2 regions of the Paenibacillus sp. FSL R7-0189 genome follow, and region 2 is predicted to be linked to the other one. Evidence: riboswitches for the same ligand, from Rfam matches in the RefSeq annotation. Region 2 holds a riboswitch; the other holds the start of a gene.
The links. Region 2 has a riboswitch for preQ1 ahead of MKY63_RS04355 (queuosine precursor transporter). Riboswitches for the same ligand answer to the same signal wherever they lie in the genome.
Positions count from the first base shown of each region.

Region 1 (3,421 bases), 2.4 Mb from region 2:
TGGTAGCGATTAAGTCCGGTACTGTGGTTAGCGAAGGCTCACCTACTGAGGTTATGACACCAGATGTATTGCGGGAAGTGTTTGGAATTGAAGCGGATATCGTTCCGGATCCACGTACGGGTGTGCCACTGTGTCTTCCTTACGAGCTTGCTGCCTATAAAGCTGTGTAATTTTATCATCTAAAATCATACAACGAACAGGCTCCCGTCATTGACAAGGGAGCCTGTTCGTTGTTACAGTTGTGGTTGCCTACAATTTCATAATAACTCTTTAAAATAGATCAAGGACCATCATTTATACATGGTTAAAGGAGCATGAAAACATGAATATTGACAAAATTCAAGATGACCTAGAGCAGTTAATGACTGCAGGAATAGTGAAAAGTCATGAGAATTTAAAAGATCACGTGTACACTAAAATGGGCGGCAAAGCTGATATTTTGGCTGCACCAGCTACTTATGATGAAATTCAAAAGATCGTTACATATGCAGAACAAAATGGGATAACCCTTACGGTACTTGGGAATGGCTCCAATGTGATTATCCGTGATGGAGGTGTACGTGGGATCGTTCTGCAAACGGCAGGACTGACCGAAATGGGAATTCGCGACAATCTCTTATATGCGCAATGTGGTGCCAAAATAATTGATGTTTCCAGATATGCACTTGATAAGGAGCTTACGGGTCTTGAATTCGCCTGTGGCATTCCAGGAACAGTCGGTGGAGCACTTTATATGAATGCAGGTGCTTATGGCGGCGAGATCAAAGATGTCCTGCATAGTGCACTAGCTATAAATAAGAACGGGCAGTTGGTAACTCTGCAAGGAGATGAGCTGCAATGGGGTTACAGAAAAAGCGTGTTCGCAAGCGGTGAGTACATTGTACTTGAGGCCAAATTTGCTATGACTTCCGGTGATGTTTTAACGATCAAGGCAAAAATGGATGAACTAACTTATTTACGTGAATCGAAGCAACCGCTTGAGTATCCATCCTGTGGGAGTGTATTTAAGCGGCCTCCAGGCCGTTTTGCAGGTCAGTTAATTCAAGAGAGCGGCTTACAGGGTACAAGAATCGGCGGTGCTGAGGTATCCAAGAAGCATGCGGGATTTATTGTGAATGCAGATAATGCAACAGCCAGTGATTACATCGGGCTAATCCACCATGTAAGAGCGACTGTGAAGGATAAATTCGGTGTAGAGCTGGAAACTGAAGTGGAGATCATTGGAGAAGAATAAATGATAAGCAAAAAGAGCCCACAATCGCTGTGGGCTCTTTTTGCTTATCATAATCATGTTCGTTTAATCTACTGAAAGGGTGTAATTAGCTCTGTCCGTAGTTATTTCTGCCTTGCGGTCGGCTAAGTCTACGATTTGAAGACCTTCAACAGCTAAATCATAAGTGGATTGTGGCAGGGATACCAGTTCACCATCGGCGTTAAGTGTGCTGCCGAAACCTCTTAATATCAGTGCACTTCCAAGATATTCATCAATAACATCGTCTGCACTCCGGAAATCTACGGACTCTAAATTGAAATGAACTTTATCCAAATCACGAAGTTCTTTCTTTTCAATTGCGATTGTTTCATTCAAATGATTGTTAAGCCAATCCATAAGCTGCTGTATACTTTGTTCCATAAAATGCTCCCACCCTTAGCTCGAAGATTATTATGAATAAGTTACCCTTTTCTTAGGATTTGAATCCTTTTTTTTGCCACATTTTAATTAATCATATGAATAATTCATGTGATTAAAAAGAAATTCACGATCAAATGGCATTGTTTTTGAACTTCATAAACTCTACGTACGTAAAGAGTAGAACTTGTCAGGAGCGGGCTACCCATGGTATAGTTCAAGACGCAATATGCTTTATGCTTTAAGAAGAAGTCTGCACTAAAGTTGTGCAGGAGAGGTTCGCGAACTCCCTCTATAAAAAACTAAGAATATATTAAACAGTACAAGCGGTTGCTGTCCTTTATCCGGACGTTGCTTCCGTTTCTTCTTAGTGGAGCCAAGTTTTCGAAATCTCGTTCTTCTTTCCATTACCGGCCAAGGCCGAAGGAAAAGAGAGGGGTTTTTTGTCGTGTCAGAAGGAAGATTGAAAGAGGAAATGCAAGAAGTTACTTTGCTTGGTAATCAGGGAACACAGTACAAGTTTGGTTATGATCCAGACATTTTGGAGGTGTTTGATAACAAACATCCCGGACGTGATTATTTTGTTAAATTCAACTGCCCTGAGTTCACTAGCTTGTGTCCTGTAACGGGTCAGCCGGATTTTGCCACGCTGTATATTTCGTATATTCCTGAACAAAAAATGGTGGAATCCAAATCATTAAAGCTGTATCTGTTTAGCTTCCGCAACCATGGTGACTTTCATGAGGACTGTGTCAACATTATTATGAATGATCTGATCTCATTGATGGATCCGCGTTACATTGAGGTATGGGGCAAGTTCACTCCGCGCGGAGGCATTTCAATTGATCCTTATTGCAACTATGGAAGACCGGGTACGAAGTATGAGGCGATGGCGGAACACCGCTTAATCAATCACGACCTCTATCCAGAAAAAGTGGACAACCGCTAAATTCCAACTTGTGATAAGGAGAGATTCATATGAACAAAAAAGCACTCGTCGTATTCAGCGGCGGACAAGATAGCACCACTTGCCTGGTTTGGGCATTGCAGCAGTATGAGGAAGTGCAGGTAGTTACCTTCAACTATAATCAACGTCATGCGGCTGAAATCGAAGTTGCAACTGAGATAGCAGCTAAGTTTAATGTGAAACAGCATATTCTTGATCTGGGGCTGCTTAATCAGCTGGCACCCAATGCACTTACCCGTCAGGATATAGATATCGTGGCTGGGGAAGGGGATGAGCTTCCAAGTACTTTCGTCGATGGACGGAATTTGTTGTTTTTATCTTTTGCCGCAATATTAGCTAAACAACTGGGGTACTCCCATATCGTCACTGGGGTTTGCCAAACGGACTTTAGCGGTTATCCGGACTGCCGTGATGTTTTTGTGAAATCATTGAATGTTACGCTGAACTTATCTATGGACTATGAGTTTGCGATCCACACTCCCCTAATGTGGCTGGATAAAAAAGAAACGTGGAAAATGGCCGATCAACTGGGGTATTTTGATTATGTTCGCGAACACACACTGACCTGTTACAACGGTATTATTGGCAGTGGCTGCGGTACTTGTCCAGCCTGTCAGTTGCGTCAGCGGGGTCTTGAGCAATATGAGGCAGAGAGAATGGAGGCCGGCTCTTAATGCTTAACGAGGTTTCAGTCTGCAAAATATTTACGTTCGATGCGGCACACCAGTTAGTGGGACACAAAGGGAAATGCAGCAATCTGCACGGACATACTTATAAGCTCGAAGTAGTGCTTAAGGGCAAACCTATGGCCGCGGAAGGCCACT
Region 1 is NZ_CP150223.1:5,667,071-5,670,491, forward strand. Features, by position in the region: gene MKY63_RS24840 (ABC transporter ATP-binding protein) at 1-170, shown strand, start outside; gene murB (UDP-N-acetylmuramate dehydrogenase) at 323-1,234, shown strand; gene MKY63_RS24850 (hypothetical protein) at 1,298-1,633, opposite strand; PreQ1 riboswitch class I at 1,899-1,942, shown strand; gene queF (preQ(1) synthase) at 2,106-2,579, shown strand; gene queC (7-cyano-7-deazaguanine synthase QueC) at 2,609-3,271, shown strand; gene MKY63_RS24865 (6-carboxytetrahydropterin synthase) at 3,271-3,421, shown strand, end outside.
Region 1: it holds a riboswitch for preQ1, as region 2 does, so the genes downstream of both, queF (preQ(1) synthase) here and MKY63_RS04355 (queuosine precursor transporter) in region 2, are expected to answer to the same signal.

Region 2 (3,421 bases):
ACCAAACACTTCCATGCCCCTTTTCTTGGACAACTCCGACCACTTTGCACCTGAGCTAATAATCGCATCCATCTGTATCTGCCCAGGTACAGCCTGCTGCATCATGGATTCGATCATTGTTGGTACGACGAACAGCACCACGCCCGGAATTTGCCGGCACAGCTCTAACACCTGCGTGGCACTAAATTTTTGTGTGATATGAAAGGTTGCTCCACTATATAGACTCTGCATTACGGCGAATAAGGATAGGGAATGCACAAATGGACCTGGTGCCAAAACATCCTTCATAGCGTCCAATTCAAAAGCAATATTCGAGACCTCAAAGCTTTTTAACCATGATAAATGGGTACGCATATAACCTTTGGGCAATCCGGTTGTGCCTGACGTAAAGCCAATAAATAATAATTCATTCGTCTCATCCAACTCAGCCTCCGGCTTCAGGGCAGCCAACCACTGATCATAGGAACCTGTTCGTTCATTTGAGAAGGTCAATGTTTGGATTACTTGATCCTTGAAAACCAGATTCTTTGCGGCTTCCGGCTCGGCAAAAATCATTGTCGGCTGGCACTGCTCTATAATAACCTGCAGTTCATTAGCACTCCACTTGGGATCTAAGGGAATGGGAACACAGCCCGCATAAATCGCCCCCAAAAAAACCTCAACAAATTCAATACGATTCGTAGATAAAATCGCGATTTTGTCATGCCTCAGACCCTTTTGCTGTAAGCCATTCGCGATTCTCCGCATCGTTTTTACTAATGTGGCATAGGTATGACTTGCTTGGTCATGGGTTAAGGCAATGCTGTCGGGCTGCTGTGCTGCATGACGCAGTATAGGAACTACTAGATTCATCCTAGATCACACCTGTTCGTATTTTCTGTGACTACCGATTATATACATTCTCTTCAATCGGACTGCCCCGCAAGTCCAGCCCAAACTAAAGGATATGTGATAAGCGCCATCGCCGGCGCTCCTGTTAAACTAACCCGCTACAATTGCTACGATAGCTTATTTTAGCTTTATATTATTTTTATGTACACATCTTTCATGTAACTATTAAGTCCATCTTACAACGAAAAAACAGCCAGCACGCATCGATTATGATCGGTACGCGCTGGCTGTATTGTTGTTTAGTCCTTCTTTTGAACGGATGATGGTGAACCCTCTTCAGCAAAAGTAAAGGTTCGGGCGATATATAAGATAGGTGTGCTTACTGCGGTTAGTAAGAACTTCGCTAGATAAGTCGTAAGCAAAATTTCAAGCCATACATTCCAGTCATACAAGCCCGCAAACGCAATGGTACAGAAAATAAGTGTATCCACAAAGGAGCTAATCATCGTACTACCGTTGGAACGAATCCACAGCTGACTTGAGGTGCTGTAATATTTACGAATCCAAGAGTACAACCGAACATCTAGGAACTGACTAATGAAGTAAGCAGTAAGACTACCCAAAGCTAGTCGAGGCATCAGCCCAAAAATCGTCTCCAAAGAAGACTGAGCGATATCGGTCTCCTGCGGCTTAAATACTAGTACCATCTGCATAATGACTGTAGTCATAAGCAAGGTGAAGAAACCAAACCAGACCGCTTTACGTGCTTCCGCTCTTCCGTACTTCTCATTAAGTAAATCGCTGGTCATATATAAAGTGACATACATCGTATTTCCGAGTGTCATCACAATATCAAATGGCATAGCAATCGTCTTAGCTACCTGAATGTTAGCAATTACAGTAGCAATACCTACCCAGGCGTACATTCCACTTTTCCCGAACAAGCGGTAACAGAGTAGAAAAAAAGCAAAATTGACAATAACAAATAAAACTCCCCACAGCAAATTAAACATATTACTGAAATTCCTCCTAGTTTTGTTTACGCGGGATGGTTACGAACCGCGGCTTACAATATTAAATTTTCGGAACAAAACATTAATACTCTATCACAATAGCGCTTAACAATCCATAAAAATAATATTTTTATATGAAATTGGTAGTTCCAGTTCTTTTTTTTCGACAATTATCTAAAATAGTCAGCAATAATTCATTTTTTTCAGAAAAAAATGCTCTATAGGACAAAACTTTCACTATTCATCCAGAGGTTAATTCTATAGAATAGTATCAAACACCTTATTCCCGATCCATTTAGTAGAAATATGACATAACTATGGAATATATCTCGGGTCGCCAATTTCCAGCAGTTGGCATGGAGTATCTAGTGAAGACCAAAAAAGAAATGACCTCACCGTCCATAAAAAAAGGAGAGAACGATATGTTTCGTATCAAGCATTCGATCAGTCGCAAATTTACGCGTTTATTATTTGTTGTTCTGTTGCTCACGTCTCTTTTGTTAAGCACCAGCTTCTATTTTATCTCTATCAGTATCTTCAACAGCTATGTTATGCCGCAGATTAACAAAATCCTTACTGCCGCTGCTCAGGACGTATATAAGAATCTCAACGTAATGCACGCCCAGCAAACCCTAAATAAGAACGATCAGTCTGCCACCAATCTCGAGTTCTATTTTCAGGAAAAGAGGAAACAACATGGAGTGGAAACCATTTTTCTGGTCAATCTGAAAGGGAAAGAAGCTGAGATTCTATCCGCAGATCACGATGCAAAATTGCAACGGGCAGAAAGTGTCACCGTATCCTCTGCAATGCAACAAGCCTCTAAAGGAAAAACTGGACTAAGCGATACATATAGCGACGCACATGGTATACATAAAACGGCTTATATCGGTATTCCCGGAAGTACGATGGTTATCGGTGTAAGCAGTGACGTAAGCTTCATTCAAGAAAAAACAGACAGTATTCTATGGACAAGTGCCGGAATCACACTTCTGACGTTGATCATCGGCCTAACTGGTGCATGGTTCATGAGTGTGCGTATAACACGTCCAATCTCAAAACTGGCAGCTTATAGTGCCCGGCTCGCAGAGGGAGATTTCACCGAAGAATTATCAGTTAAAGGAAATGACGAAGTTGCACAGTTGTCCGTAAGCTTCCAAGCGATGACCCAACGCCTGAAAGAAATGATTGGACATGTACTGGTAACCTCTAATACTGTCGTTGCGGATTCCAACTCTTTAAAAGAACGTGTTGAGGTTCTCAATGATATGGCGGAACACTCCAGCTCATCGGTAATAGAAATCGGCAAAGGTAGTACGACTATCGCTAGCAGTGCATCAGATAACTCGAGAGCAATGGAAGAAATCAATTTAGGCATTCAAAGTATTGCCTCAGCAGCGAATGAAGTCACGGAGCAAATCAGTGAGGCTTCCGCTGAAGCAAGTGGCGGTAATGAAATTGCTCAAAGCGCTGTGCTGCAAATGCGCCAGGTTGAACGTGCTTCCCTACAGTCGCTGGATCAATTACAAATCATGAATGAGCGTTCAGTAATGATCGGAGAAGTCGTTCACAGCATT
Region 2 is NZ_CP150223.1:1,026,844-1,030,264, forward strand. Features, by position in the region: gene MKY63_RS04350 (AMP-binding protein) at 1-852, opposite strand, end outside; gene MKY63_RS04355 (queuosine precursor transporter) at 1,131-1,844, opposite strand; PreQ1 riboswitch class I at 1,855-1,900, opposite strand; gene MKY63_RS04360 (methyl-accepting chemotaxis protein) at 2,267-3,421, shown strand, end outside.